Regions from separate parts of the Janthinobacterium sp. GW823-FHT01H08 genome, predicted to be linked through region 4. Evidence: predicted binding sites of a transcription regulator. Region 4 holds the regulator's gene; each other region holds the start of a gene.
What was found. Region 4 encodes FNR, which switches genes on or off when oxygen is low (the NO sensors DNR and NnrR bind a similar motif). Its sites were predicted from a motif close to TTGATNNNNATCAA; they were not measured.
Positions count from the first base shown of each region.

Region 1: a site for FNR is predicted at 3,736-3,749, ahead of AC3RCG_RS12200 (bacteriohemerythrin). Genes of this name have one in related genera too.
Region 2: a site for FNR is predicted at 2,833-2,846, ahead of AC3RCG_RS19310 (OmpW/AlkL family protein). Genes of this name have one in related genera too.
Region 3: a site for FNR is predicted at 3,071-3,084, ahead of AC3RCG_RS04805 (IPT/TIG domain-containing protein). Genes of this name have one in related genera too.

Region 1 covers NZ_CM179504.1:2,706,574-2,714,315, reverse strand. The annotation lists gene AC3RCG_RS12220 (branched-chain amino acid aminotransferase) at 1-183, opposite strand, end outside; gene AC3RCG_RS12215 (PepSY domain-containing protein) at 382-2,913, shown strand; gene AC3RCG_RS12210 (hypothetical protein) at 3,044-3,229, shown strand; gene AC3RCG_RS12205 (hypothetical protein) at 3,370-3,525, shown strand; gene AC3RCG_RS12200 (bacteriohemerythrin) at 3,825-4,223, shown strand; gene AC3RCG_RS12195 (hypothetical protein) at 4,231-5,091, opposite strand; gene AC3RCG_RS12190 (TonB-dependent siderophore receptor) at 5,427-7,661, shown strand; gene AC3RCG_RS12185 (nucleotidyltransferase domain-containing protein) at 7,658-7,742, opposite strand, start outside.
Region 2 covers NZ_CM179504.1:4,317,641-4,325,382, reverse strand. The annotation lists gene AC3RCG_RS19330 (SpoIIE family protein phosphatase) at 1-765, opposite strand, end outside; gene AC3RCG_RS19325 (NAD(P)H-dependent oxidoreductase) at 1,006-1,596, opposite strand; gene AC3RCG_RS19320 (MerR family transcriptional regulator) at 1,670-2,032, opposite strand; gene fur (ferric iron uptake transcriptional regulator) at 2,107-2,547, opposite strand; gene AC3RCG_RS19310 (OmpW/AlkL family protein) at 2,912-3,529, shown strand; gene AC3RCG_RS19305 (MetQ/NlpA family ABC transporter substrate-binding protein) at 3,608-4,435, opposite strand; gene AC3RCG_RS19300 (methionine ABC transporter permease) at 4,461-5,135, opposite strand; gene AC3RCG_RS19295 (methionine ABC transporter ATP-binding protein) at 5,128-5,937, opposite strand; gene AC3RCG_RS19290 (YbaN family protein) at 6,262-6,720, opposite strand; gene AC3RCG_RS19285 (YceI family protein) at 7,188-7,742, shown strand, end outside.
Region 3 covers NZ_CM179504.1:1,071,622-1,079,363, forward strand. The annotation lists gene metH (methionine synthase) at 1-2,604, opposite strand, end outside; gene AC3RCG_RS04805 (IPT/TIG domain-containing protein) at 3,242-5,713, shown strand; gene AC3RCG_RS04810 (tautomerase family protein) at 5,859-6,266, shown strand; gene AC3RCG_RS04815 (LysR family transcriptional regulator) at 6,267-7,169, opposite strand; gene fmt (methionyl-tRNA formyltransferase) at 7,200-7,742, opposite strand, start outside.
Region 4 covers NZ_CM179504.1:291,509-299,250, forward strand. The annotation lists gene ccoG (cytochrome c oxidase accessory protein CcoG) at 1-1,195, shown strand, start outside; gene AC3RCG_RS01240 (FixH family protein) at 1,342-1,866, shown strand; gene fnr (fumarate/nitrate reduction transcriptional regulator Fnr) at 1,993-2,751, opposite strand; gene AC3RCG_RS01250 (response regulator) at 2,991-6,065, shown strand; gene AC3RCG_RS01255 (TOBE domain-containing protein) at 6,158-6,925, opposite strand; gene AC3RCG_RS01260 (sulfate/molybdate ABC transporter ATP-binding protein) at 6,966-7,676, opposite strand; gene modB (molybdate ABC transporter permease subunit) at 7,685-7,742, opposite strand, start outside.

The sequences.
Region 1 (7,742 bases), 2.4 Mb from region 4:
CGTCAAAGGACCGTAAGCCTTCAGTTCGCCCTGCTGCCACTTGCCGTCGCGGTAAGGAATCACCACCATGTGGTCCGTGAAGATGCGGCCAAACGCCGGGTTGACCATGCGCGCGGCGCGCTCGGCGTCGGACAGGGGGTGGGCGGATGGGGTGACGACAAGATTCGGTGTGGAAGTGGTCATGGCAGCAATGGGAACTAGTGAACAGTATCCCTATTGTAGCGCCTCCAGCGCCCGATCAGGCAAACGAGAATGGCCACCACCCCGCGACAACAGGGAGTCATCATTTGCGAATGATTCTCGTTTTCGTTACTATGTCAATCCTCCTTCTTCCCCGCCATGCCTGATGCCCCGCATGGCGGCGCTATCGAAAGCCGCTTCATGACGACCTCCTCCCTTCCACACCCCCTGCCGCGCGCCGGCGCCGATGAGGCGACGCAGACTCGTCAGCTTGCCGTCCCGCAACAACGGCGCTGGCACTGGAACTGGAAGCAGGTCTGGTTTCAATTGCACTGGTTTATCGGCATCACGGCCGGCACGGTGCTGGTGATCATCGGACTGAGCGGCGCCACCCTGGCCTTCAAGGATGAATTGCTCGACGTTATGAACCCCGGCGTGCGCCATGTCCCCGTGGAAACGCGCGCGCCGCTGACGCCGGCCCAGCTCGCAAGCATCGCCGCGGCCGAACACGGACAGCGCGTGGCCTCGGTCACCATGTATGCGCAGGCGGGCGCGGCGCCACGCCTGTTTTTCGCGCCGAAGCATGGCCAACGGCGCGGCGCATCCATTTATCTGCACCCGTACACGGGCGCGACCCAGCCCGCGCTGGCGGGCGCGGCATTTTTCGAATGGACGGAGTCCTTGCACCGCTGGCTGCTGCTGCCGCGCGATCCGGGCCGGCAAGTGGCGGGCGCGCTGGCCCTGTGCCTGCTGGGCCTGGCACTGTCCGGCCTGTACCTGCGCTGGCCCCGCCGTCCGCTGGACTGGCGCACCTGGCTGACCTTCGACCCTGCATTAAAAGGCCGCTCCTTTTTGTGGAATCTGCACGCCGTGGCCGGCACCTGGTGCCTGGTCGTCTATGTGGCGCTGACCCTGACGGGCATCTACTGGAGCTATGACGTGGTGCGCGACAATATCGACGCCTGGGCCGGCAAGCCGCCCCGGACGGCGCAGGCGCCCGGCAAGAAAGGGGCGCCGCAGGAGCCATCGCCTGTCGCCGACATCGGCCTGGCCTGGAGCGTTTTCCAGCAGCACGCCCCCGGCTGGACCCTGGCTACGGTGCGTCTGCCCGTGCGCCCCGGCGAAGCCGTGCAATTCACGTGGCTGGCCGGCGATGCGCCGCACGAACGGGCGCGCAGCCGCATGAGCATTGCGCCGGCCGACGGCACGCTCACGGAAAACGAACCTTACAGCCAGCAGGCGCTGGGTGCACGCCTCGTCAACATCATTTATCCGCTGCACATGGGCACGTATTTTGGCTTGCCGGGCCGCGTCATCGTGACGCTCGCTAGCCTGGGCCTGCCCCTGTTCGCCGTCACGGGCTGGATGCTGTACCTGGGCCGCCGCAAGGCCAAGCGGGCTGTGCAAGCGCAGCGCGCTCTGCTGGGCGCCGGCGCGCCGGGCAAGACGGACACAGGTTTACCGACCCTGGTGGCCTACGCCAGCCAGTCGGGACAGGCCGAGCGCCTGGCGTTGGAAAGCGCGCGCGCCTTGCAGCAGGCCGGCGTGGCCGTCGACGTGCAGTCGCTGGACCGTTTCGATCCCGCGCAATTGCGCCAGTACGAACGGGCCCTGATCGTCGCCAGCACCTTTGGCGAAGGCGAGGCGCCGGACGGCACGCGCCGCTTCGCGCGCCTGCTGCAACAAACGGCGGGCACGCCGCTGGCGGGCCTGGAATTCGGCATGCTGGCCCTGGGCGACCGCCATTACGGCGCCTTCTGCGGCTTTGGCCATGCGCTGGCGCAACAATTGCAAGCACTGGGCGCCACGCCCATGTTCCCGCTGATCGAAGTGGACAAGCATGACCCCGCCGCCCTGGCCGCCTGGTCGCAAGCGCTGGCCAGCTGCAGCTGCAGCGGCAGCGCCATCGACGCCATCGGCGTACAGGAAGAAGCGTCGTACGCCGAATGGCGCCTGACGCGCCGCGTGCTGCTGAACCCGGGCAGCCTGGGCGGCGAACTGCATGAAATCACCTTGACGGGCCCCGCCGATGCTGCCTGGGAAGCGGGCGCGCTGGCGGAAATCATCGCCTGCAACGCGGATGGCAGCGAGGGCGACGCGCAAAGTGCCCAGCATGCGCCGCGCAGCTATTCGCTCGCTTCGCTGCCATCCGATGGCGAACTGCAATTGCTGGTGCGCCAGGAGCGCCACGCGGGCGGCACAAACGACGGGTACGGTCTCTGTTCCGGCTGGCTCACGCGCTTCGCGCCAGTGGGCGCCGGCATCCGTTTGCGCCTGCAAGCCAATCCCGCCTTCGCGCCCGCCCTGGTCGACGTGCCCTGCATTTATATCGGCAACGGTTACGGCCTGGCAGGCCTGCGGTCGCACCTGCGCGCGCGCCAGCGGGCGGGGCTGGCCCGTAACTGGCTGCTGTTCGGCGAGCGCCAGCAAGCTGTTGACAGCGTCTGCGGCGCAGAGTTGCAAGGCTGGCTGGACGCTGGCCACCTGGCGCGCCTGGACCGTGTTTTTTCGCGCGACGGCAACGAGGGCGGCAAACGCGAATACGTGCAGGACCGCCTGCGCGCCAACGTCGGCGAGCTGCGCGATTGGCTGGCGCAAGGCGCCATCGTCTACGTGTGCGGCAGCCTGCAAGGCATGGCGGCGGGAATCGATGCTGTACTGCAAGAAGTGCTGGGACAGGACGGTCTCGACGCCCTGCTGGCGGCCGGGCGCTACCGCCGCGACGTGTATTGATCTGCCTCAGCACATTGCCAGCGCCGCCCGGCTATGTGGGCCGCCGCACGGTCAGCGCCGGCCATCGGACTACAGTAGCGGCATGGCGGCATATCCGCGCCGCCCCCACCCACTGTTTGCGAGGCTAGCCATGAAAAACCCCTGGATGAGCATGTACCTGAGCGCCGCCAACCGCGTCGCCAACACGGCGCGCGGCCACGCCACGGCCGCCGTCAAGCGCGAAGCGGCGAAAAATACGCGGCAATTGACGCAAGTGTGGTTCGACTCTTTCCTGCCCGCCGCAGGCAAGCCGCGGCGCAGCCGCAAGGCCAAATAAGAGGCGTCACTGGTGCAGTGCATCACAGCAACTAGTTGAAGTTTCAATCAGATGAACTAAACTGCAAGCATGGTAGTACATAGGACGTGACCGGCAGGCGCCGCATCCCCGCGCCGCCGCCGGGACACCGGGAGACGACCATGTTGACGCTCAAAGTGCTGCTCTGCCTTGCCTTGTCGGCCCTGATGCTCGTGCCCCTCGTGCTGAGGGATGCGATGCAGACGTCGGCCGGACAGCAGTTGCAGGTGCCGAATGTCGATGCGCAAGCTCTGTGGGCCCGCTGGCCTCGGCAATAAGACGCGCGGCTGAGAAAACGTCGCTGGCTGCGTTGCTTTGACTTGCCGTACTAGCGTACTGTCTGCGTCAAAGACGCCTTGCCAGCGGCGTTTTTCAGCGGCGCTCGGTAACACGGCGCATCGTTAAGACCGCTTTATTGCGAGTGGGGAATTGTTCCCTTCGTCGATTTGTCTTTGTCTTGCTTTCCTCTTCCCCTCTTCACCATACTTTTGATCCAGATCATGGATTTCGCCCTTCGCTGCGTCCACACTGGAACAGTCCGCTTCGCGCCGCGACGGACTTCACCGGGGGCATCGGCATGGGTAAATCGCATTGGAAAGATGAGATGGCGCTGGGCGTTCCCGCCATCGACGAGGCGCATGAGGCGCTGTTTCAGGAGCTGGCACGGCTGGGGCAATTAAGCGACCAGCATTTCAGCGTGGCGTTTCGCGAGCTGATTGCGGCCGTCGAACGCGATTTCCGCGAGGAAGAAGATTTGATGGAGCAAATCGGCTTTCCCTCGCTGGCCAACCACCGCGAACAGCATGCCCGCGTGCTCAGCGGCTTGCACCATGCCTGGGCCGCCGTCGATGAAGGCGACCTGGAACAGGGCCGCCATGCGCTGTCGCTGTTGCCGCAGTGGCTGATCTTCCACCAGGCCACCATGGACCTGGCCCTGGCGGCGGCGCTGGAACTGGTGCAGCGCCAGCCTAACTAGCAGTTAATTACAGCAACAGCACCGTCGCCTGCTCGGGCATGACCACGCGGTAGTGTCCCGGGTATTTGTCTTCGCCGTCGAAAATCTTGCAAAACACGGGCTGGTTGATGTCGTTGACGGCCGCCTCGTTCATGGGCAGCGTCGCGATCAGCTGTTCTCCATCCATCAATTGCAAGGCGCTGCCCCGCTCGGCCGCGCAAAAGGCCAGCGATTGCACGTCGCTGGCGAACGGCCGCTTGTACCACGGCGTGATGGCCCGCACGGCGCGCCGGGCGTCGCGCAAGACCTGCCCCACGCGCGTGACGTTCCACGCATCGCGCGCCACGGACGGCTGCAGCACGATATTGGCCGTCAGCTCGCCCCTGCCCTTGTTCACCAAAAACGTGCCGTCCTGCGCGGCAATATCATCGTTGAGCGGCACGACAAACACGCCGCCGGCCGACACCTTGATCGGCATGGGGGCGCCATTGCCTTGCAAGGCCACGCGCACATCGTCGATGGTGGCGCTCAGCTTGGCAGGAATCAGGCGCAGGGCCATGACCACGCTGCCGCTCGACACTTGCCACACTTTCCTGGCCGTCAGATAACTTTCACGGTATGCCGTGAACCGCACGTGCGGCGCCCTGGCATCGCTGGTGGCCGTGATCGTCACCGTTTGCGGTGGCAAGGCTTCCTCTGCTGGCGCCGTTGCCTTGGGTGCTGATGCCGCGGATGTGGCCGGCGCAAGCGGTGGCGCAACGGCATCGGCGGCGGGCGGCACGCTGGCGCTCTGCAGCGGCGCGGGAACAGCCGGCGGCGGCGCGTGTTCCTGGGCCTGACCCAGCGAAACGACACACAACCATCCGGCACAAGCGATCCATGTACGCATGCATTTCTTTCATTAAGGAAAATATTTGTCAGCGCCTGCATTATCGCAGAAGGCAAGCCGATGCGCCGCCCCGGGTCTGCCGGCACTCCCGCCTGCACTCCTTTGGTGCACACGCTTGATTATTTGGCAAATATCACCTATATTGATAATGATTCTTATTCACAAAAGTGGCAGGAATCGCGCGCCTTTCTTTTCCACTGCCCGTCCGCGCCGGGCCTTGCGGTGGAACTGCTATCCAAGCCAGACCACGGGCCAGCGTTACGCCATCCCCCAGCTACTGAGCAGCTCGCCAGACGAGATAGGAACACTCACGACTAAAAATATCCAGGAAAATAATGCAATCAACGACAGCCTTCTCATCTTCGCGCCAGCCCGCCTTGCGCGCCCTCCCCCGTGTATTACACATCAGCCTGCTCAGTCTTGCCGCCGGCGTGGCCCTGCCGGCACAGGCCGCCGACGCCGCCGCGGCCGACGTGACCATGCCCGCCGTCACCGTGCTGGGCCAGTCGACCGCGACGACGGAAGGCACGCAGTCGTACACGGCCGGCGAAGCGCGCAGCGCCACGCGCATGGACCTGTCGCTGCGCGAGACGCCGCAATCGGTCAGCGTCATCACGCGCCAGCTGCTCGACGACCTGGGCGCCGTGCGGCTGGACCAGGCGCTGGCGCAGACGACAGGCATCCAGGTGGGCCAGAACGACACGGAGCGCACGACATTTTATGCGCGCGGCTTCGGCATCAACAATCTCCAGATCGACGGCATGGCGCGCGGCGGCAATGCGCCGCTGCAAGACACCATCCTGTATGACCGCATCGAGGTCGTGCGCGGCGCCACGGGCCTGATGGGCGGCAAGGGCGACCCGTCCGCCACCATCAACATGATACGCAAGCGTCCAACGAAGGACTTCCAGGCCAGCGCCGGTCTCATCATGGGCCGCTGGGATGACCAGCGCTTCGAAGCCGACCTGTCCACGCCGCTGAACGCGGAGGGGAGCGTGCGCGCGCGCACGGCCCTGGCCTGGCAAAAACGCGATTCCTACCTGGACATGTACCACGAGCGCAAGACGGTGGGCATGGCCATCCTTGAAGCGGACGTGCGTCCCGGCACCCTGCTGACGGCGGGCGTCGACTTCCAGGACAACAAGCCGACAGGCGCCACCTGGGGTGCCGTGCCGTACTGGAATGCGGATGGCAGCCTGGCGAACTTGCCGCGCAACACCAGCCTCACGACGCCCTGGAGCACCTGGGCCAACAAGCAGCACACCATCTTCACGTCGCTGGACCAGCGCCTGCCCGGCAACTGGAACATGCACCTTGGTTATGCGCGCACGGAAAGCACGAACCGCACCACCGTCGCCTATGCGGGCGGCGGCAAGCCCGATCCGGCCACGGGCGAAGGCATGCTGCTGTGGACGGGCGCCTATGGCCCGGGCAAGACCACGGGCGATAATTTCGACGTCTACGCCAGCGGCCCGTTTACCTTGCTGGGGCGCAAGCATACGGCCATCGCCGGCTGGAACGGCGGCAACCAGCGCGCCCGCTCGCTGGGCGGCGAGGCGGAAATCAACTACCCGAACGTCGTCCCCGATTACCGCAGCTGGACGGGCAACATCCCCCGCCCCGTGTTCCACCCGGACGGCTCGCACACGGAAACCGTGACGCGCCTGGCGGGCGGCTATGTGGGCACACGTTTGAGCCTGGCCGACCCGCTGCATGTGATCATCGGCGCGCGCAGCAGTACTTACCGCACGGATACGCGCAACTACGATACACGAGGCGTGCACACGGACAACAGCGACTTCGTGGAAACGCGCAATGAAGTCACGCCGTATGTGGGCGCCGTGTTCGATATCAACAAGCAGTATTCGGCCTACGCCAGCTTCACGCAGCTGTTCAACCCGCAATCGAGCAAGGACCGCAACAACAAGTTCCTGGCGCCGGAAACGGGAGACAATGCGGAACTGGGTATCAAGGGCGAATTTTATGAAGGTAAGCTGAACGCGTCGGCCGCCCTGTTCCATACGAAGAAAAAGAACATGGCGGAACTCGACCGCACGGTGCCGCCCGGCTTCTTGCTGCCCGACGGCGGCCAGGCCATGGTGGCCAATGGCGCCGGCGTGACGGCCAAGGGCGTCGAGTTCGACGTCTCCGGCCAGTTATCGCCCGCCTGGGAAGCGAGCGGCGGCTATACCTATCTGCACGCGGCCGAGGCCGATGGCCGCCGCGCCGCCACCACGCAGCCGCGCCATTTGCTGCGCCTGGCCACCAGCTACCGCTTCGACGGCCGCCTGGCCGGTTTGAGGGCGGGCGCCAGCATGACGGCGCAAAGCGCCACCTACAGCGAATCGTGGTACGGCCGCCCGCCATCGGGAACCATCACCAACATTCCGCAAGCGGGCTACGCGCTGGTCAACGCCATGGCCAGCTATGCGCTCAACCGCCACGCCAGCGTGCAGCTGAACGTGAATAACTTGCTCGATAAAAAGTACTACCGCAACGTGGGCTTCTTCGACGGCGTCTTCTGGGGTGAACCGCGCAACATCAGCTTGGCCGTGCGCACGACGTTTTAAGCGCGCCAGTGCGCGGGCGCCGGCAGGGTAAAGCCGTCGAGCAAGGGACCGCCCACGGGCGCCAGCACGGCGGCGGCGACT
Region 2 (7,742 bases), 2.1 Mb from region 4:
AAAGGCGCAATCCATGCCGTCGTTCGAGCCGGCGTGGCCGGTGGCCGCGCCGCTGTCGGCGCCGTCCTGGCCCAGCAGGGTCTTGATGGCGCGGCTGACGGCGCCGATCAGAGCGGCCGGATCGCGCGGCCCCCGTTCGCGCAAGGACTGGCTCAGGGCCGACGAGGCGATCAGGGTCATGAAGGCGCCGGGCACGCCGTGGCCCGTGCAGTCGGCGATGGCGGCGAACCAGCCCCCTTCGTGGCGTTCGAAAAAGTAGAAGTCGCCGCCGACGACGTCGCGCGGCTGCCATTCCAGGTGCGCGTCGGGCAGGGTGGCGCGCAATTCCGCATCGGAGGTGCGCAGCAGCGCGCGCTGGATCACGCTGGCGTAATCGATGCTGTGCATGATCTGCCGGTTCTTTTCCGCCTGCATGGTGGCCACCACGTTCATCAGCTGCAGGCCGAAGCCCACGCCGGCCAGCGCGCCATCCTCGGTGATGATGAAGCCGTCGGCCAGCGCCTTCTCTCCCGCTTCCACGGCGCGGAAGGTGAGGTCTTCGATGCTCATGGCGCCATCGACGATCAGCGGTTCCTTGTCCATGAAGGCGATGCAGCTCTTCTTGCCGTACACCTCGTGATAAAAGGGCTTGGACATCTGCGACATGAAGATATTGCGGCTGATTAAGCCGATCGGCTTCTGCTGCTCCGTGACGGGCAGGCTCATCATGTCACGCCGTTCCGTGAACAATTCCAGCACGGCGAAGTTGCTGGCGTCGGCCTGCACGGATTCCGTGGGAACGCACAGATCAAGCGCCACGGACGTGCGATAACGGGGAAGATGCAATCGAGAAGCGTTGAACTCCACAGCGGCTACCTTTACATGACGATCGGACCTTTGTTGTCGCGAGAGCAAGGCGACTGACAAACAGGCAATATCATCATGGTAGCCGCTGAATATGACGGCTTGATTACCGGCTTGTCAAAACCGTATGCAAGATGGCTGCATGGCAATCCGTTGCCGGGCTTACAGACGCCTGGCCAGCGCCTGTGCCTGCTCCAGCCAGCGCGCGCGCTGCGTGCCGGTGGAATCGATCATGGGGCCGAAGCAGGCCACCTTGACCGGCTTGACGCCGCAAAATTCCAGGGTCGTCTTGCGCAGCTGGTGAATGCCGGGCATGTGGTAGACCCAGCGGAAATACCAGGGCGGCGTGTCCATCGCCACCAGCAGCTGCGCCGTGCGGCCCTTCAGCAGCTGGGCGGGAAAGGCCTTGCCCGGGCGGTATTTGAAGGCAAAGCCGGGCAGGAAGATACGGTCGACAAAACCTTTCAGCAGGGCCGGCGCGCCGCCCCACCAGATCGGGTAGGCGAACACCAGGTGTTCGGCCCAGCTGATGGCTTCCTGCGCGGCCAGCAAGTCTGGCTCCAGCGGCTGCACCTGGCGGTAGCCTTCATGCAGGTTCTGGTCGAAGTCCAGCTGGCCCAGGCGCAGTTCGCGCACGGTATGGCCTGCGCTGCGGGCCGTGGCGGCGTAGGCCTCGGCCAGGGCGGCGCAGAAACTGTCGCTGGACGGGTGGCCGAGGAGAATTAAAATGCGCTTCGGTGTAATTTTGCTCATGCTGCAGGCTTTCCGTTAAAGAAGAGCTTGCATGCTAAAGCCTGCCCCTGGGGGCAGAGTCAAGCGCGCAGTGTCAGGCTGCCTGCAGTTGCTGGCGCGCCAGGCAGTCGCGGATTTCCGTATCGATGTCGGCCAGCTGCGCGTCGAGCTGGCGCAGGCGGGCGATATCCTGCCGCACCTGCGCGCGCTTGGCGTCGATGTGTCGCGACAGGGCGGCCCAGTCCGTATCGTCGCCGGCCAGGACGGGCAGCAGTTCGGCCAGGCGGAAGCCCAGGACCTGCGCCTGGCGTATCAGTTTGACCTGCGCCAGGTCTTGCTGCGTGTAGACGCGATAGGCGCCGGAACGGCGCACGTCGCCCAGCAAGCCCAGCGCTTCATAGTGGCGCAAGGCCTTGGGCGAGGTGCCCGCCAGGCGGGCGATTTCTCCGATGTACATGCTTGTCCCTTGTTGAGCTGCGGCGCACGCAGTGTAGCGCAGGTGGCTTGCCAGGCGCTACCTTCCGCGCTGCCTCAGGAGGCTTTGCGCGGCGGGACTTTCTTCGCCGTGCACTCGGCGCAGGTGCCGTACAGCGACAGCGCGTGCTCGTGCAGCACGAAGCCCCGTTCGGCGGCGATCTCGTTCTGGCGCAGTTCGATGCCTTCGTCGACGAATTCATCGACCTTGCCGCAACCCGTGCAGACCAGGTGGTCGTGGTGCTGGCCTTCATTGAGTTCGAACACGGCGTGGCCCGATTCGAAGTGCCGGCGAAACAGAATGCCGGCCTCGGCAAACTGCATCAGTACGCGGTAGATGGTGGCCAGGCCCACGTCGATCTTTTCAGCCAGCAAGAGTTTGTAGACATCGTCCGCACTCAGGTGCTTGATCGTGCCTTCCTGGAACAGCTGCAGAATCCGCAAGCGGGGGATGGTCACTTTCAAGCCCGATTCACGCAGTTCCCTCAATATATCCATGTCTCCCATTCCTTTTTGTAGTCGCTGAGCGAGGTAAGCCATTATATCGCAAATGATAATCATTACCATTATCATGTGTGCACTGGAAATAGTATGCTGCAGGGGCCGGCGGCAATCCAGTGACATCGGCGCAAGTAACCATTGCGCGGCGCGCAACTTGTCTCAGCATTGCGCGGCTGGCTGGCCGCTGAAATAGGGGACCTTGCATCCGGTCACGCTGCATTGCCGCATTTTCTTGACTTGGGCAAAGGAAAAAATCCGTCTAGTGATGCCATCTAGCACTATTTGATGTGGATCAAAGTTTTTGTTGCACTGCACTCTTAGACTTCGCAGCGTTACTTAACGACAAAAAGAGGGAACTAGAATGAAAAAGTCCGCAACTGCAGCAGCAATCGTCCTGGCCGCCATCGGCGCCTTCGCCGGCAACGCAATGGCACAGGAAAGCCCATGGCTGGTCCGTGCCCGCGCCGTGCACATCGATCCGGCCAACAAATCTGCTCCTGTTGGTGGCGTCGGCGCATCCGACCTTATTCACGTCAGCAGCAAGACGATTCCTGAAATCGATATTTCGTATTTCTTCACGCCTAACATCGCTGCCGAGCTGATCCTGACGTATCCGCAAAAGCATGACGTTACCTTGTCCGGCACGAAGATCGGTACTTTCAAGCATTTGCCGCCGACCCTGTCGCTGCAATACCACTTCATGCCTGAAAAACAGTTCAGCCCATACGTAGGTGCCGGCGTGAACTACACGAATATCTCGGACGTGAAATTGCTGAACGGCGCAGGCCGCCTGGAGCATGACAGCTGGGGCTACTCGCTGCAAGCCGGTGTCGATTACAAACTGGACAAAAACTGGTCGCTGAACTTCGACATCAAGAAAGTACAGATCCGCAGCGACGTACTGGCCGGCGGCGCCAAGATCAGCGAAGTCAAAGTCGATCCTATCCTGATCGGCGTAGGCGTGGGCTACCGCTTCTAAATAGTGATGGCGCCCGCAAGGCGCGGACAATAAAAAAGGACGGCCTTGGCCGTCCTTTTTACGTTTGGTGCACGCTGTTTATTTTTTCAGCGTCTTTTCCAGCGCCAGCTGGTAGTCCGTCTTTTCGTAACCGGCCAGGTATTTGTTCGTCGCGTCGAGGAAGGCGCGCGAGCGGTAGGCCGCTTCCAGGTCCTTCACCCATGGTTTACCCTTGTCGGCCGTGCGGATGGCGACCAGGTTGATGTAGCTGTCCGAGATCTTTTCCACGCTCAGGGCCGAGGTCAGCTTCATGCCGGCGGCCAGGGCGAAGTTACCGTTCACAAAAGCGTAGTCGGCATCGGCCAGCGAACGTGGCAGCTGCGCCGCTTCCAGCGGCACCAGTTTCAGCTTCTTCGGGTTCTCCAGCACGTCGCGTTCGGACGCGCGCAGCGGATCGACGTTCGGTTTGAGCTTGATCCAGCCCATCTTGGCCAGCATCACCAGCGCGCGCGCCTGGTTGGTAGGATCGTTCGGCATGGTGATGGTGGCGCCGTTCTTGACTTCGGCCAGGGTTTTCTGCTTGCCGCCGTACAGGCCGATCGGCATGGTCGGCACGGTGATCAGGGCGCTCAATGGCAGCTTGTTATCGGTGGCGAATTTGGTCAGGTAGACGATGTGCTGGAACACGTTGGCGTCCAGCGAGCCTTCGGCCAGCGCGTAGTTCGGCTGCACGTAGTCGTTGAATTCCACGATCTTGACCTTGTAACCCTGTTTTTCCAGGATAGGCTTGATGCCCAGCTTCAGCTGGTCGGAATACGGGCCGGAGCTGGTGCCGATGACGAGTTCTTTCGGGTCCTTGGCATGGGCGGCGGTGGCGAAGGCCAGGCTGGCGGCGGCCAGGAGCAAATTACGGCGAAGGTGGTTCATGCAGGTCCTTGTTTCTGAATTTGAATTAACGTTTGTCGAGGCGCTTGGCGATGCGCGTGCCGGCGAACTGGATGGTTTGCACCAGCACGATCAGGATGGCCACGGTGGCGACCATGATGTCCGTCTCGAAGCGGTAGTAGCCGTAACGGATGGCCAGGTCGCCGATACCGCCGCCGCCCACCACGCCGGCCACGGCCGAATACGACAGGAAGCTGATCGACAGCACGGTCAGCGCCAGCACGAGGCCGGAGCGCGCTTCGACCAGCAGCACGCGGAAGATGATCTGCATTTCCGACGCGCCCATGGCGTGCGCCGCTTCGATCACGCCGCGCGGCACTTCGCGCAGGTTCTGTTCCACCAGGCGCGCCAGGTAGGGAATGGCGGCGAACGACAGCGGCACGGCAGCCGCCAGCGGGCCGATCGAGGTGCCCGCGATGATGCGCGTAAACGGCGTCAGGGCGACGAGCAGGATGATGAAGGGGAAGCTGCGCACGGTATTCACCAGCCAGCCCAGGATCGTCGACAGGGGACGGTTTTCCAGCGACTGGCCTTCCGAGACGAGGAACAGCAAAATGCCCAGCGGGCCGCCGATCAGGATGGCGGCGGTCAAGCCGATGCCCAGCATGGTCATGGTCTGGCCCAGCGCTACCCAGATTTCCGGCAGCAGCTTGATGACGTTATTGATCGATTCTTCAAACATGTGTTGCATCCTTCCATGCAGTGGCTTCAAACGCCTCGGTGCCGTAATACGCCAGCTCGCGTCCCAGCGCCGTCTTGCGCGGAGTGGCCGTGTCGCTCAAGTCGAATTGTTCGGCGATGGCGCCGTTTTCCACGACGGCCACGCGGTTGCAGATGGCGCCCAGCACCGACAGCTCGTGGCTGACGATGACGATGGTCACGCCGAGGCGCGCATTGATGTCGCGCAGGGTGTCGAGCAGGGCGCGCGTCGTTTCCGCGTCCAGCGCGGACGTCGGCTCGTCGCACAGCAGCACGTCGGGGTGGCTGGCCAGGGCGCGGGCGATCGCCACGCGCTGCTTCTGCCCGCCGGACAATTGCGCCGGATAGCTGTGCAGCTTGTCGGACAGGCCGACGAGCGCCAGGCATTCCTCGACTCTGGCGGCGATCTGCTCGCCCTTGGTCGTGCCATGGATTTTCAGGGGGAAGGCGACGTTGTCGAAGACGCTGGCGTTTTGCAGCAGGTTGAATTGCTGGAAAATCATGCCGATATTCTGGCGCGCGTCGCGCAGTTCGCTCTTGCCCAGGCGGGTCAGTTCGCGCCCGGCCACGGTAATGGTGCCGCTGTCGGGGCGCTCGAGCAGGTTAATCAGGCGCAGCAGGGTCGATTTGCCGGCGCCGCTCTTGCCGATCAGGCCGAAAATATCACCGGGATAGACTTCCAGCGTGACCGATTTGACCGCGTGGAATTGTTCGCCTTTGGGCAGCGCGAAGGTCTTGTTCGCGCCATCGATGCGAATCACCGGCGTACGGTGTGGTGTGGTCATGCAGTGTTTCCTTTTTTATTGGACCGTCACAGGCTTGCTTGCAGGGGCCAAATCGCCCAGCCTGTTACGTCGGTTGCGTAGTATACCTCCGATCGTGTTATTACTCCTACGACAGAATCTTGCTTTGAATATGCAAATAATGTCTATGCGACTGTTTTCAAGTGAAAAAAGCGGGAAAGCGGCGTTCTTGCCGAATTTAATCGCGTGGACTGGCGTGGCGGAGCCGCATCTTGGTGAAAAGTTCGACGCGCCCTGTGCAGGCATCGCGGTGATTTTATGTGCGGTTCGGCTCAGTTGCCGTTTTTTCGCCGCGGGCAGGGCCGTTTACTGCCTGCGATTGTCCTCTTCACGGGCAGATTCTGCTCCGCTGGCCGCAGGACCTTCGGGACGGCGCAACAGGTAGATGAGCACGGCGAGCTCCATGGCGCCCACCATGGCGATGACCCACCACGGCGGATGGCCGAGGCACATGGCGACGAAGCCGATGGCCATGCCCAGGCAAGCCATGGCCTTGCCGCGCCGCGACACGGCGCGGTGTTCGCGCCACTGGCGCAGCGGCGGGCCGAAGCGCGGATGGTGCAGCAGCCAGTGCTCGAGGCGCGGCGAGGCGCGGCTGAAGCAGGCCAGGGCGAGGATCAGGAAAATCGTCGTCGGCATGACGGGCAGCATGGCGCCGATGATCCCCAGCAGCACCATCAGGGCGCCGGCAGCGGTCCAGGCCCAGCGGCGCAGGCGCGCGCCGTGCGCTTCGCGCAGGGAGGCCTGGGCGTGCGGCTCGCCCATCAGGCGAGGGCGCCGGCTGTCAGGCCCTGGCTGCGGGGAGGGGAAACGATGGGCTGTGCGTTCAAGGTGTGCGTATCGTGGCGGGTGGCCGTCATGTTTTTCTGCCGTATGTGCTGCGCTATTATGGAGGAATCAAGGCGAAGCTGCAGGCTTGCCGGGGCCGCAATGATAACAATCCTGTAGGGTAATAACAAGAATCATTCTCATTTGCGGCCTGGTCTGAGGCGCCGGATAACGCTGGATATTTTTGGCAATGCAGACAATAATCGGCAACAGAAGACGTTGTCGTGGACATCCTTACCGTTATTATCGATTTTTTCGATGCTAACTAGGTATATTTTCCGTTTTACATCGATCTTCATGCCATGCATAATCTGTTGCAACTGAAGCCAGACAATCAGCCGCAGCGCTTCCCGCCTGCCGCCGGTTGCGGTTTTGACATCCTCCACTCCAAACAGGAATTTACAATGAAAAAACTGCTCGCTTTTATCGCCGCCGCCGGCTTCTCGCTGTCCGCCTTTGCCGCTCCGGAAGTCTATGTCATCGATGGCAGCCATACTTTCCCCCGTTTCGAATACACCCACATGGGTTTCTCGACGCAGCAAAGCCGTTTCAATAACACCACCGGCAAGGTCACCCTGGACCGCGCCGCCAGGACGGGCGCCGTCGAAGTGCTGATCGACACCAAGTCCGTCGATACGGGTTCGACCCTGTTCAACTCGCACATCCAGGGCGAAGACTTCCTCGACACGGCCAAGTATCCCGTCGCCACGTACAAATCGACCAAGTTCAATTTCGACGGCGACAAGCTGGCCTCCGTGGAAGGCAACCTGACCCTGAAAGGCGTGACCAAGCCAGTCACCCTGACCGTCACCTCGTTCACCTGCGCACCGCACCCGATGCTGAAAAAAGACGCCTGCGGCGCCAACGCCACGGCCAAGATCAAGCGCTCGGAATTCAACGCCGGCAAATATGCGCCGGCCGTCAGCGATGACGTCACTTTGACGTTTGCGATCGAAGCC
Region 3 (7,742 bases), 780 kb from region 4:
GCCGATCAGCAGGGGAATCTTCAGCATGCGGAAGTGTTCGTCGCGCTGCATTTCCTTGGCGACATACGCCATTTCTTCCAGCGACGGCGTGATCAGGCCCGACAGACCGATGATGTCGGCGTTTTCCACCTTGGCGCGGGCGAGGATTTCCGAGCACGGCACCATCACGCCCATGTTGACCACTTCGAAGTTATTGCATTGCAAGACTACCGTGACGATATTCTTGCCGATGTCATGCACGTCGCCTTTCACGGTCGCCATGATGATCTTGCCCTTCGGCTTGGCGACGATGCCCGTGCGCTGCTCTTCGAGCAGCTTTTCTTCCTCGATGAACGGAATCAGATGGGCCACGGCCTGCTTCATCACGCGCGCCGATTTCACCACTTGCGGCAGGAACATTTTACCTTGGCCAAACAGGTCGCCGACCACGTCCATGCCGGCCATCAGCGGTCCCTCGATCACGTGGATGGGGCGCCCGCCATTGTGCAGCAGTTCCTGGCGCGCTTCTTCCGTGTCTTCCACGATGAATTGCGTGATGCCATGCACGAGCGCGTGCGACAGGCGTTCCTGTACTGTTCCCTCGCGCCAGGCCAGGGTTTGCGCTTCGGCCTTGCCGCCCGCCTTCAGGGTGCCGGCAAATTCGATCATGCGCTCGGTCGAGTCTTCGCGGCGGTTCAGCACCACGTCTTCCACGCGCTCGCGCAATTCCGGGTCCAGGTTGTCGTACACGCCCACCATGCCGGCGTTGACGATGCCCATGGTCATGCCGGCCTTGATGGCGTGGTACAGGAAGACGGTATGGATGGCTTCGCGGGCGGGATCGTTGCCGCGGAAACTGAAGGACACGTTCGACACGCCGCCCGAGATCTTCGCGTACGGCAGGTTTTCCTTGATCCAGCGCGTGGCGTTGATGAAGTCGACGGCGTAGTTGTTGTGCTCTTCGATGCCGGTGGCCACGGCAAAGATGTTCGGGTCGAAAATGATGTCTTCCGGCGGGAAGTCCAACGCATCGATCAGCAGGTGGTAGGCGCGGGCGCAAATCTCGATCTTGCGCTCGAAGGTGTCGGCTTGCCCTTTTTCATCGAAAGCCATGACGATGACGGCGGCGCCGTAGCGGCGGCACAGTTTCGCCTGGCGCAGGAATTCCTCTTCGCCTTCCTTCATGGAAATCGAGTTGACGATGGCCTTGCCCTGCACGCATTTGAGGCCCGCTTCGATGACCGACCATTTCGACGAGTCGACCATGATGGGCACGCGCGAAATATCGGGTTCCGAGGCGATCAGGTTCAGGAAACGCGTCATGGCGGCCAGCGAATCGAGCATCGCCTCATCCATATTGATGTCGATCACTTGCGCGCCGTTTTCCACTTGCTGGCGCGCCACGGACAAGGCTTCGTCGTATTGCTCGTTGAGAATCATGCGCGCGAACGCCTTGGAACCCGTGACGTTGGTGCGCTCGCCCACGTTGACGAACAGCGACTCGTCGTTGACGACGAACGGTTCCAGGCCCGCCAGGCGCAAGTCGTGCGACGGGGCCGGCACGGTGCGCGGCGTGTTTTTCGACAGCAACTCGCCGATGGCGGCGATGTGCTCGGGCGTGGTGCCGCAGCAGCCGCCCGCCATGTTCAAAAAGCCCGCGTCGGCAAACTCGCGCAGCAGGGCGGATGTGTCGGCTGGCAACTCGTCGAAGCCCGTGTCGCTCATGGGATTGGGCAAGCCCGCGTTCGGGTAGATGCAAACAAAAGTGTCGGCGATCTTGGCCAGTTCTTCCGCGTACGGGCGCATCAGGGCGGCGCCCAGCGCGCAGTTCAGGCCGATGGTCAGCGGTTTCGCGTGGCGCACGGAATTCCAGAAGGCGGGCACGGTCTGGCCCGACAGGATGCGGCCCGAGGCGTCCGTGACGGTGCCGGAAATCATCAAGGGCAGGCGCACGACGGTAGGGTTTTGTTCATAGAACAGGTCGATGGCGAACAGGGCCGCCTTGCAGTTCAAGGTATCGAAGATGGTTTCCACCAGCAGCACGTCGGCGCCGCCCTCCACCAGGCCCTGCGTCTGCTGCAGGTAGGCGGCCACCAGCTGGTCGAAACTGACGTTGCGCGCGGCCGGGTCGTTGACGTCGGGCGAGATCGAGGCCGTCTTTGGCGTGGGTCCCAGGGCGCCCGCGACGAAGCGCGGCTTGTCCGGGGTGGAATATTTATCGCAGGCGGCGCGTGCCAGCTTGGCCGCCTGGACGTTCATTTCATAGGCCAGGTGGGCCATGTGGTAATCGTCTTGCGCGATCGTCGTGGCGCCGAAGGTATTTGTTTCGATCAGGTCGGCGCCCGCCGCCAGGTAGCGCTCGTGGATTTCCTGGATGATGTGCGGCTGCGTCAGGGTCAGCAGCTCATTGTTGCCCTTGACGAACAGTTCGCGTGCGCCGCTGTCGGCCGGTGCGGCGAAATCGATGAAGCGGCCGGCGGGACCGCCACGGTACGCTTCTTCGTCGAGCTTGTACTGCTGGATGATCGTGCCCATGGCGCCGTCGAGGATCATGATCCGCTGCGCCAGGATGGCGCGCAAGGTGGCTTCGGTCGGGGACATGGCGGGGATCACGGTATCGTTCATTTCATGCTTTCAATAGGCAAACGGGCGGCGGCGCGGCGACAAGACAGGTACGGGGCGGTTGCGGGCCAGCAGGATCAGCTGACGGAGTGTGCCCGCCGGGTAGGGCAGGCAGAAGGTGGCAATCGCCTGAATCACCGGGTCTAAAATTATACGGCATCAGGCTGCTTTGGTTTTAAGCAAAAGCGGCCGTTCGCCTCGCGGCAGGCTTGCTTGCAACAGATCGGCTTGCGCCGCGCCTGATTCTGAAATGACATTCCTGAAAATCTTACTCAAAGTGTTAATTCTTCCGCCAAAATTGCCAGGAAGATATGTCCTCCAGGCTGTGGAAAAATTCCCACATTATTGGCGCCATAGCAGCCTGTTTTTAATAGATTGTATGGCAATAACTGCAAAGGAAAATAATTTTGATTCAAGGCCATGTAGGTGGGGGCGAATAATTCTTAGATAAATATTTCCAGACGAATACTTTATTATTATCAAAACCAATTGAATCAAAAGCATTAATAGTTGTCTTTGGGAATCGAATTAACCGATAATATGGGTTCTTCGAAATCACATTCTCACCAAAAGTCACCAATATGTCACATTTCTCTCGTGTCCTCCCCGGCATCGCGCTGCACCAACATGGTTGCCATCCATGAAAAACCATCTGCTTGTTGCATTGTTTCTTGTGCTGGGCCTGTCCGCTTGCGGCGGTGGCGGCGGTGGTGACACGGCGGTGGCGACCACGTCGGGCAATCCTGCCGTGGTTCCTGCCGTAACGGCCGTCTCGGCGGCGAATGTCGCCGTGGGCGGCAGGCTGGTGGTGACGGGCACGAATCTGAGCCGCGTGACGGCTTTCCAGGTAGGCGGCGTGAACGTTGCCGCCAGTGCCAGCAGCGACACCAGCGTGACCCTGGCCATGCCGGGCACCCCTGTGACGGGCGCCTTGAGCCTCGTCAGCGCCAGCGGCACGGCGACCACCAGTTATAACGTCAATGTGTACTTGCCGCTGAGCGTGAGCAGCATCGCGCCAGCGACGGGCGGCGTCGGTTCCAGCGTGACGATCGCGGGCGGCGGCATGGGCGCCGTGACGGCGGTGCAGTTCGGCAGTGGCGCGGCGGCAACGCCGCAAAGCCAGACAGCCGGCAGCGTGACGGTAGTGGTGCCTGCGGGCGCAGCGACAGGCGCGCTGACGGTGCGCGGTCCGTACAACGATGTGATCAGCAGCGACACGTACACGGTCCTGGCGAGCGTGGCAGTGACGTCGATCACGTCGGCCGTCAACGGCGCGACCTTGTCGGTGACGCTGCAGGGCAGCAATCTGGACCAGGTCAGCTCGGCAACGGTGGGCAGTACGCCAGCCGTCATCGTCAGCGCCAGTAGCAGCCAGCTGCTGCTGTCTGCGCCAGCGTCGGCAACGGGCAACGTGATGCTGTCGGCCGCTTCGCGCATCGCCGTGAATGCGGGCACGGTGTCGGCCTTTACCTTGGGCAGCATTGATTTCGCGCAGGTACTGAACTTGAATTCCAGCGATGCCGCCTTGCGCCTGACGCGCGGCAAGCCGGCCGCCGTGCGCGTCTCCGTGCTGGCCACGCAAACAGGCCAGACCAGCCCGGCCGTGATCTTGAATGCGACCGCCGCCAATGGCGGCAACCTGGGCAGCATTACCATGAGCGGCCCATCGGTCTTGCCGACGGTGAAAAGCGATTACAGTTTCAACGGCAATTTCAGCGCCGTCCTGCCTGCTGGCTGGATCTTGCCCGGCGTGCGCGTGCGCGTGACGGCAGTGGGCAATGACGGCGTGCAAGTGAGCCAGGAAGCGGCGCCCGTGGTGGGCAGCGCAGCGAAAATTCACCTGGTGCTGGTACCGCTGAGCACCGATGATGGTGTGGCGCAATTGCCGGACGCCGAGGTGATCCGTGCTGCACTGACGCGCGTGTATCCGTATGCGGCGGAAAATATCAGCATCACCACGCGCACGGCGCTGAGCATGCCAGGCAGCAGCACGGCCGACAGCTGGTGGAGCGATGCCTTGGACAAGCTGGACAACAAGCGTGCACTGGAAGACCGCGGCGCCTATTATTATGGTTTCGTGCCGAGAATGTCTTCCACGCGCACCGCCGGCCTGGCCTACATCAACCCGACGGGCAGCAGCAATGCCTTCACGGCGGCCATCGGCCTCGATGCCAGGTTCAACAGCATTGCCTCCGTCGATCCCTTTGGCAATAGCTGGCCTGAATGGCTGACCACGCTTGTGCATGAGCTGGGCCATAACCACTCGCTGCAGCACGTCGCCTGCGGCGGTCCAGCCAGTGCGGCCACCGACTACCCGTATCCGAATGGCGAACTGGGCCCGCAACCGCTGTACAACAGCGACTATGCGGGCATCATTGGCCAGTTGAGCAAGGCCGTGTATGGCGCTACGCCGATGAAGGACGTGATGAGCTATTGCAGCGGTGCCTGGTTCTCCGACTACAGCTATGTGCGGGTACAGCAATTCCTGGAAAGGCGCAGCACGCAGGTGACGGGCAGCAATGTGCTGGCCGCCAGCATGTCCGTGGCCGAGAACGGCTATCTGACCATTTCCGGCCGCATCACGCCAGCCGGTGTGGGGCTGCGTCCCGCCGTTGCCTCATCTGCGCGCATCGGCCCCGCTGCCGGCGGCAGCGGCCATGCATATACCCTGCGCGTGCTGACGGCGTCGGGACAGACTATCGACTTGCCTTTTGATGGCGTTTCCGTGGCTGATCATGGCGGCAACGCCATGAGTCATTTCCGCGTCAGCTTCGCCAACCCGGGCGACATCAGCGACGTGCAAGTGCTGCAAAATGGCAAGGCTTTAGCCAAGCTGGAGCGCTCTGCGCGCCGCAGCAGGGCCGCCGCCAACGATGCCACGTTCGATGCGACACAAAGCGGCGGCAAGCTGGCGCTGGTCTGGAATGCCGATGCGGAACCCTACGCCGCCGTGCTGCACGTGGCCGCCGATGGCCGCAAGACGGTGGTCGCCAGTGACTTGACGGGCGGCAAAGCCAGCGTCGACGTCAGCGCCTTGCCGGCCGGCGGCCGTTTCGAGGTCAGCCTGTCGTCGTCCGTGGGCGCACGCCTGATGAGGGTGCAGCGCCGCTAAGCCAGCGGGCTCGATGCAACGAGGGCTTGCCGCGGCAAGCCCTTTTTTTTTGTGTGGAATATGCACAGATCCTGTACCTGGCGAGGGCTGCCGTTTCACCTCCCGCCTGCCTAGAATGGGGCTTCATCCACTTGCGGAGCATCCCATGCCCATTCTGAACCTGCGTTTGTCCACCACGCCCGATGCGCGCCAGTCGGCCGCCATCGCCGCCACCTTGAGCACCTTGACGGCACAGTTGCTGCACAAGGCGCCCGAACTGACGTCGGTGGCGATCAGCCATCTTGACGCGGCGCACTGGTTTGTCGGCGGGCCATCCCTGCAGGTGCAGGGCAAGGCCAGCTTTTTCCTAGATATCCTGATCAGCGATGAAACGAATACGGCGGCGGAAAAGGCCGCGTATATCGCCGCCGTGTTCGCCGCCATGCATGAGCATCTCGGCGCCTTGCATGACGTCAGCTACATCCACGTGCACGACGCGCGCCAGGCGGCCTGGGGCTACGGCGGCTTGACGCAGCAGTTCCGCGCCGTGCGCAAGGCGCTGCAGCCGGCCTGATCAATCCCAGCGGTGATTTTGATAGTGTTGCACGGCAAAATCGATGAAGACCCTGACCTTCGGCGACAGCTGGCGGCTGTGCGGATACAGCGCGTACAAGGTGCGTGGGCGCAAGGTGTAGCCGGGCAAGACTTCCACGAGCTGGCCGCTGCGCAGCGCGTCGCGCACGATGAAGCCGGCCGCGCCGGCAATGCCCATGCCGCCCACGGCAGCCTCGCGCAGGGCCACGCTGGTATTGGCTTGCAGGCTGCCGCGCACGGCTACCTTGTGCACGGCGCCGCCCGCATCCGTGAACGACCACTCGGCCGGCTTCTCGCCGGAGCTGTACATCAGGCAATCGTGCTGCGCCAGGTCGTGCGGCGTGGCTGGATGGCCATGGCGGGCCAGGTAGGCGGGCGAGGCGACGGCCAAGGTGCGGCTGCTGCCCAGCTGGCGCGCCACCAGGGTGGAGTCGGGCAAGCCGCGCGCCAGGCGCAGCGCCACGTCGAAGCCATCGTCGATCAGGTCGACGATGCGGTCATTGCAGACGAGATCGATGTGGATGTACGGGTAGTGGCGCGTAAAGTCGGGCAGCCAGGCGGCCAGTTCCAGGGTGCCGAAGGCCATCGGCGCATTGATGCGCAGGCTGCCGGACGGCTGCGCCTGGTGCATGGCGACGGCGCGGTCGGCCGCATCGAGGGCGTCGAGGATGTCGCGGCTGGCCAGATAGTATTCCTGGCCGGCGGCCGTCAGGGCGAAGCGGCGCGTGGTGCGGTTGAGCAATTGGGCGCCCAGCTGGCTTTCCAGCTGGCGGATCTGGCGCGACACGATGGAGTGGGAAATGCCGAGCGCGGCGCCGGCGGCCGTGAAACTGCCCAGTTCCACGACGCGGCGCAAGGCGCGCAGGGCGGTCAGCTGGTCCATGGGCGCTTGCCGCCGGTATCGATGGCTTAATTAAACGAAACGCTTGCCTTCGAGGGGGAAGCCCTTGATGAACTCGGCTGCGGGCAGGCGCTTGCCGCCCGGTTTTTGCAGTTCCGTCAGGCGCAGCGAGCCATTGCCGCAGGCCACGACGATGCCATGCTGGGCGTCGGCCGCCAGCACCTGGCCCGGCGCTTCCTTGCTGTCCGCGTCGAGTACCTCGGCGGCCCAGATCTTGATGGTGACGCCATCGACCTGGCCGCAGGCGCCGGGAAACGGATTGAAGGCGCGGATTTTCAGGCCCAGTTCCAGCGCCGGCAAGCTGAAATCGAGCGCCGCTTCTTCCTTGGCGATCTTTGCCGCATAGGTGACGCCCGCTTCCGGCTGCGGCACCGCTTCCAGCGGCTGCTGCTGCATCTTGCGCAGGGTCTCGACGATCATCTTGCCGCCCAGTTTGGCCAATTTGTCGTGCAGGGTGGCGGTGGAGTCGCCCGCCTCGATGGGCGTGCGCTCGATGGCCAGCATGGGGCCCGTATCGAGGCCTTCTTCCATCTGCATGATGGTCACGCCCGTTTC
Region 4 (7,742 bases):
CATTTTCGGCGTCGTGCTGTGGCCCCAGGATTTCATCTATCTGGCGGCCCTGCTGATCATCTGTGCGTATTTGTTATTCCTCGTCACGGCCATTGCCGGGCGGGTGTGGTGCGGGTTTTCTTGCCCGCAAACGGTATACACGGAAATCTTCCTGTGGGTCGAACGCCGCATCGAGGGCACGCGCAGCGCGCGCATGGCCCTCGACAAGCAGGGCCCCTCCGTGCGCAAGGCGTTCAAGAAGACGGCCAAGCACCTGGTATGGGGCGCCATCGCCCTGTGGACGGGCTTTACCTTTGTCGGCTACTTCACGCCGATCAAGGAACTGGCGCGCGAGGTGACCACCCTCAATTTCGGTCCCTGGGAATGGTTCTGGGTCTTGTTCTACAGCCTGGCAACCTACGGCAACGCGGGCTGGCTGCGCGAGCAGGTGTGCAAATACATGTGCCCCTACGCGCGCTTCCAGAGCGCCATGTTCGACCAGGACACGCTGATCATCACCTACGATGCCAAGCGCGGCGAACCACGCGGCGCCATGAGCAAGAAGGCCGGCAACAACGACAAGCTGGGCGACTGCATCGATTGCACCCTGTGCGTGCAGGTGTGTCCGACCGGTATCGATATCCGCAACGGCCTGCAGTATGAATGCATCGGCTGCGCCGCCTGCGTCGATGCCTGCAATACGGTGATGGACAAGGTCGAGCGGCCGCGTGGCCTGATACGCTACAGCACCGACCATGCGATGGAAAACAACTTCAATTCGAAGCAGATCCGCCAGCGCGCCATGCGCCCGCGCGTGCTGATCTACACGTCCATCCTGGCCCTGATCATCATCGCCGTGTGTACCTCGCTGGCCCTGCGCACGCCCCTGAAGATGGACGTGATCCGCGACCGCGGTTCGATGGGACGCGAGGTGGAAGACGGCATGATCGAAAACGTCTATCGTCTGCAGATCATGAACACCTCGGAGCAAAGCCAGCATTTCAAAATCAGCGCTTCCGGCTTGCCGGGTCTGACCTTGCTGACGCGCGACGAAGTGACCTTGCAGCCGACGGAAACGCTGGGCTGGCCGATCCGCCTGCGCGTGCCGCACGGCGTCGGCGAGAAGGGCTCGAACAAGATTGCGATCGAATTGCACTCGCTGGACGACCCGTCGCTGCATGTGCGCGAAAGCGCGGTGTTCATCGTGCCGCGGTGACGTTGATTTGGGGTCGGCCCCTCCGGGTCCGACCCCGTTATTTCGCCGTAGGGGTATCATCAATCATGCGTTAGGGTCACTTGATTTTCAACCCGGAAGCAAAAGCTGGAGTCGGACCCAAAGGGTCCACCCCCAAGGAGAACACAATGTCCGACAGTCTGAAACTGCAACCTCCCGTTGCCCCCTGGTACAAGCATCGCTGGCCATGGCTGCTGATGATCGGTCCCGGCCTGTCCGTGGTCGTCGGCAGCTTCATGGGCTATATCGCGTTTACGCAGCCCGACGCGCTGGTGGTGGGCGACTATTACAAGCAGGGCAAGGCGATCAACCAGGATTTGAAGCGCGACACGATCGCCAGCGACCTGGCCATGGATACGACCCTGTCGTATGACGTCGCTGCAGCGCGCCTCAGCGGCTCCGTGCACAGCTTCGGCAAGGCGTACCAGGGGCCTTTGCAGCTGCACCTGGCGCATGCGACCCTGCCGGAAAAGGATATCAAGCTGCTGGTGCAACCCGATGCGGCCGGCAATTTTTCCGTGACGCTGCCGATGCTCGAGCGCAGCCGCTGGCAAGTGCTGGTGGAAAACGACAAACGCGAGTGGCGCCTGTCCGGCATCTGGACCTGGCCTGTGCAACGCAGCATCGCGCTGCACGCGGATGAAGAGCTATAACGTACAGCGCCGGGAAAAAACCGTAGCGAGCGGCAGTGATTTGTGGCTGAGAAGCACAGCTGTGCTATAGCACAGCGAGCATCGCAGGCCGCAAAGCACGACGCGCAGTAGGTTTTGACGGTGCTGTTACTTGCAGACGTCGGTGCCGGCTGTAATAGCTTTTAACTTGGCCGGCTGCAAGATCTCGATCTCACGGTTGGAAACGCGCAGCCAGCCTTCCTTCTTGAATTTCGACAATAAACGGCTGACGCTTTCGATGGTCAGGCCCAGGTAGTTGCCGATTTCCTCGCGCGACATGCGCAACTGAAATTTGCTGGCCGAATAGCCGCGCGCTTCATAGCGCGACGCCAGGTTGACGATAAAGGCGGCAAAACGCTGCGTCGCCTGCATGTTGCCCAGCAACAGCATGACACTTTGCTCGCGCGTGATTTCCTGGCTCATCATGCGGTGGAAATGGCGCAGCAGGGTCGGCATATTGCCCAGCAATTGTTCCAGGCTGGAAAACGGGATTTCACACACTTCGCTGTCTTCCAGCGCCACCGCATTACAGTGGTGGCGGTCGGCGCTGATGGCGTCCATGCCCAGCAGTTCGCCCGCCATCTGGAAACCCGTCACCTGCTCTTCGCCGCCCGGATTGATCTGGTAGGTCTTGAAGTGGCCCAGACGGATCGCATACAGGTTCTGGAACGAGTCGCCGATGCGGAACAGCGAAGCGCCGCGCACGATCTTGCGGCGGCGGCCAATGATCTGGTCCAGTCTGTCCATGTCGCCCACGTCGAGGCCCATCGGCAGACACAATTGATGCATGCTGCAGGTCGAGCATCGCGCACGCAACGCTTCCACGGTCACTGTGGGCGAGGTTGGAGTGAGTAGCGCTTCAGTCATGTCGGTACCTTTTAGAAAATGCAACAACAAGTTTACTGCATACAGGGTTGCCGTGTGCCAATTTCACCGCAATTTCGCTGAATAAACGACGTTCCGACTTTAATTATATGGCAACATCGTCAAAAGCCCATGCGGAGAGGGCAATTTGCGTGGCGGCGCTTGCCAAGCTGGGGTATTGATAGGAAAATTCCTGACAGCATTATCTGCCGCCTGTGCCGCCCGGTACTGAAAAGGAAATCATGAAGCCTCTCGGCATCAAAGCAAAAGTCGCGCTGGCCACCAGCCTGACCTCGATCGCCATGATCGCGCTGGTCACCATGATCCAGGTGCAGCACATGCGCGACGATTTCACCAAGGTACTGTTGAGCCAGCAGTCGTCCCTGATCAGCCGCACCGCCGCCGAGCTCGACGACAAGCTGGGCATGCTGCTGCAGATCGTCACCCTGACGGCCCGGCAGCAGCCGCCAGAACTGATCACCCAGCCCGCCCAATTGCGCGAATACTATTCGCGCCGCTCGATGCTGGTGCTGTTCGACGACGTGCTGGTGCTCGACGCGCACGGCGCCGTCGTGGCCGACATGCCGGAAGTGGCGGGGCGCGCCGGCATCAACGTCGCCGAGCGCGAGTATTTCCAGACCGTGCTGCGCACGCGCCAGCCCATGATCACCGAGCCGATGCTGGGCAAATCGAGCGGCATGCCCATCGTGCAGATGGTCGCGCCCGTGCTGGGCGCCGATGGCCAGGTGGCCGGCGTGGTGATCGGCGTGCTGCGCCTGTACAAGGATAACCTGCTGGGGAGGTTGCGCTCGGAAAAGATCGGCAAGAGCGGCTATTACTTCGTCCTCACGCGCGGCGCCGTGCCGCGCTATGTGCTGCATCCCGACACCAGCCGTTTGCTGCAGCCGCGCCTGCCGAACGCCAACCTGACGACCACCCGGCTGCTGAAGGACGATGGCGAAGGCACCATGGTCAGCACCAACAGCCGCGGCATCACGGCCGTCAACAGCTTCAAGCGCCTGAAATCCGTAAATTGGCTGCTGGCCGCCTCGCTGCCCCTCGACGACGCCTTCGAACCGTTCGACGGCGTGCTGTACCGGCTGGTGCTGTGGAGCATCCTCGCCTCGCTGCTGGCGGCAGCCGTGCTGGGCTGGGTCACCGTGCGCCTGCTCTCGCCGCTGGTGCGCCTGCGCGACACCCTGCAGGCGCTGCGCACCAGCGGCAGCCGTTTCACTCCCGTGCCCGTGCAGCAGCGCGACGAGATCGGCGAGCTGACGGAAGCGTTCAACGGCCTGATGAGCGAGCGCGACCGCTTGCAGCAGGAGCTCGAATCGCGCGCGGCGGAGCTGGAACAGGAGCGCGACCGGGCCGAGGCGGCCAACCGCGCGAAGAGCGATTTCGTGGCGAACATGAGCCATGAAATCCGCACGCCCCTCAATGCCGTGCTGGGCATGGTGTATTTGCTGGGCAATACCAAGCTCGATACGGAACAGCGCAAGTATCTGACCATGGTGCGCGTGGCGGGCCAGTCGCTGCTGGGCATCCTCAACGACGTGCTCGATTATTCGAAGATCGAGGCACGCCGCATGGAATTGTCGCCCGTCGAATTCGACCTCGACGAAGTCATGAACACGCTGGCCACGACGATGACGATGAATGCGGGCGAAAAGGAGCTGGAACTGGCGATTGCCGTCGAGCCCGACGTGCCGCGCCGCCTCATGGGCGACGCCCAGCGGCTGCAGCAAATTCTCGTCAACCTGGCCGGCAACGCGATCAAGTTTACCGAGAGCGGCGAAGTGGTGGTGGCCGTCAGCCTGGCCGAGAAAGACAAGGGCCGCGCCTGGCTGCGCTTCGAAGTGCGCGACACGGGCATCGGCATGACGGAGTTGCAGCAACAGCAGCTGTTTGCCGCGTTTTCGCAGGGCGACCAAAGCATCACGCGGCGCTTCGGCGGCACGGGCCTGGGCCTGGCCATCAGCAAACAGCTGATCCACATGATGGGCGGCGACATCGCCGTCGCCAGCAGCGAAGGCAAAGGCAGCCGCTTCTGGTTCAGCGTGCCGTTCGAGATGCTGGCGCAGCCGGCCGAAACGCGGCGCACGCCCACCCTGGGCCAGCTGCGCCTGCTGGTGGCCGACGACAACCGCACCACGCGCGAACTGATCGTCAAGCTGATCGAGGCGTGGGGCTGGCTGGCCGACGAAGTGGACTCCGGCTTTGCCGCTATCGAACTGTACCGCGAGCGCCTGGCGCAGCAGCAGCCGTACGACGTGGTGCTGGCCGACTGGCACATGCCCGTGATGGACGGCCTGGCCACGGCCAAGGCCATCCGCCAGGCGGCCAGCGGCCAGCGCCAGCCCATCGTGGTGATGGTCAACGCCTTCGCCCGCAACCACCTCGAGGAAATCTCCAGCGCGGCCGAGGCCGACGTCGTGCTGATGAAGCCCATCACGGGCTCGAGCCTGTTCGACGCCCTGCACCAGGCGCTGATTACCAAGCACGACGGCGGCGAGCAGCGCATGCTGCAACAGCCGCTGGGCACGGAACTGGCCGGCGTGCATTTCCTGCTGGTGGAAGACAACCATTTGAACCAGGCCGTGGCGCGCGGCATCCTCGAACACATGGGCGCCACCCTCGACGTGGTGGGCGACGGCCTGCAAGCGGTGGAACGGCTGCGCACGGAAGCGCTGCGCTACGACATCGTGCTGATGGACATGCAGATGCCCGTCATGGACGGCTTCAGCGCCACCCACATCATCCGCACGGAACTACGCTTGAGCCTGCCCGTGATCGCCATGACGGCCGGCGTGCTGGCGTCCGAGCGCGAGCGCTGCATGACGGCCGGCATCAGCGATTTCATCGCCAAGCCCGTGGTGGTGGAAGAGATGATGGAAGTGATCCTGCGCCACCTGCCCAAGCGCCCGCCAGTGCAGACGGCCGGGCCGGCGCCCGTCGCCGATGAGGAAGTGTTTTCCATGGCGCCGCTGATGCGCGTGATGGGGCGCGACGCGAAAGGGCGCGGCGTGCTGCGGCGCATGGTGGAAGACGCGCTGAACAAGGGCATGACGCCCATGCGCGACGCCGAAACAGCATTGCAGGCAGGCCGCCACAGCGACGTGGCGCGCATCCTGCACAGCGTGCGCGGCTCCGTCGGCACCCTGGGCACGAAACGCCTGATCCGCACCGCGTTCGCCACCGAGGAAGCCATCGATGCGGGCCGCCTCGACGCAGTGCCGGCGCTGCTGGCGCAGACGGCGCAGGAACTGGAGCAGGCGCTGGCGGCGGCGGCCGATTGGTTGTCCAGGCTGAAGGATTAAGCCTGCAACGTAAAACTGGGGTCAGACCCGCCGGGTCTGACCCCGGAACCTTGTCGGATTACGCGCTTGCGCGCTAATCCGACCTACCCCATTTACGCTGGCACGCCCAGGATCACGCTGGACGCCTTGAAAATCGCCGTCACACTGCTGCCGATCTCGATGCCCAGCTCGGTGCTGCTCTGGTTGGTGATGATGGCGGCGATGGTGCCGCCGCGCGGCAAGTCCAGCACCACTTCCGTGTTGACGGCGCCCGTCTGCACCCGCGTCACCAGCCCGGCCAGCTGATTGCGTGCGGAAAAGCGCGCGCCTGCGCTGTCGGCCACGAGGATGATCGACGATGCCTTGATCAGCGCAAACGCTTCCGCGCCCGGCACCAGGCCCAGACTTGCGCTGCTGCCTTGCGTGACGATGGCCACGATGTGCTGGCCACCGGGCAATTCCAGCGTGACTTCGTCGTTGACGGCGCCCTGTTTCAGTTCAGCCACCTTGCCCAGGAATTGGTTGCGTGCCGTGGTTTTCATGGCCATTCTCCGTATGAGTAAAAGATCGTCGGCGATGCCTTCGGCCTGGCTGCCCAGCTGGCGCAGGTAGCGCGCATGCTCGCGCTCGATGATGCGGAAATTGTCGACCAGCTGGCGTCCCCGTTGCGTCAGCCGCGTGCCGCCGCCGCCCTTGCCGCCCGTCAGGCGTTCGACCAGCGGCTCGCCCGCCAGATTGTTCATCGCGTCGATCGCGTCCCAGGCCGCCTTGTAGCTCATCTTGACGAGCTTGGCTGCCTGCGTGATGGAGCCGCACTCGGCGATGGCGCCCAGCAATTCCACCCTGCCGGCGCCGCCCAGGTGCTCTCCGCCCACCGTCATCCATACCGAGCCTTGCAGGCCGATTTCCGCTGCCGCTGATTTATCCAATGCGTTCACCCAATGCCATGTGTTCTTCCCTGTTATCGATCTGTCCGTCGCGCAAGTACAGCACATGCTCGCCCAGGATGCGCGCATCTTCCGGATCATGGGTGATCAGGATCATGGGCACGTCCAGGCGCTGCTGCCACTGGCTCAGTTCCAGGCGCATTTTGACACGCAGGGCCGGATCGAGGGCGGCGAACGGCTCGTCGAGCAGCAGCGCGTTCGGCTCGGCCACGAGCGCCCTCGCCAGCGCCACCCGTTGGCGCTGGCCTCCGGACAACTCGTCGGGAAACTGGTGCGCCAGTTCCTGCAAGTGGAAGGCATCGAGCCAATGCTCGACCCTCTGCAATTTTTCGCGCGCACGCGGATTGAACCAGCCCCGCGCCAGGCCGAAGCCCACGTTCTGGCGCACCGTCAGGTGCGGGAACAGCGCGTAATCCTGGAACAGGTAGGCGACATTGCGCTGCTGCGGCGGCAAGTTGATGCCGGCGGCCGAGTCGAACAGGGTGCGCCCGTTCAGGCGGATATGGCCCGCATCCGGTGTAAACAGTCCGGCAATGGCTTTGAGGGTCATGCTCTTGCCGGCGCCGGACGGGCCATACATGGCGATGCGCTGGCTGCCTGAGGTGCATTGCACGTGCAGGTCGAAACGGCGTTTGCCGGAGCGCAAGGTAGCGCGAATGTCGAGGTCGAGTTGCATGGACGTCATCATAGGCCTCATTTGTGCGCGACGCGCCCCGGCGCCAGGCGGCCAGCCGACAGCAGCACCACGATG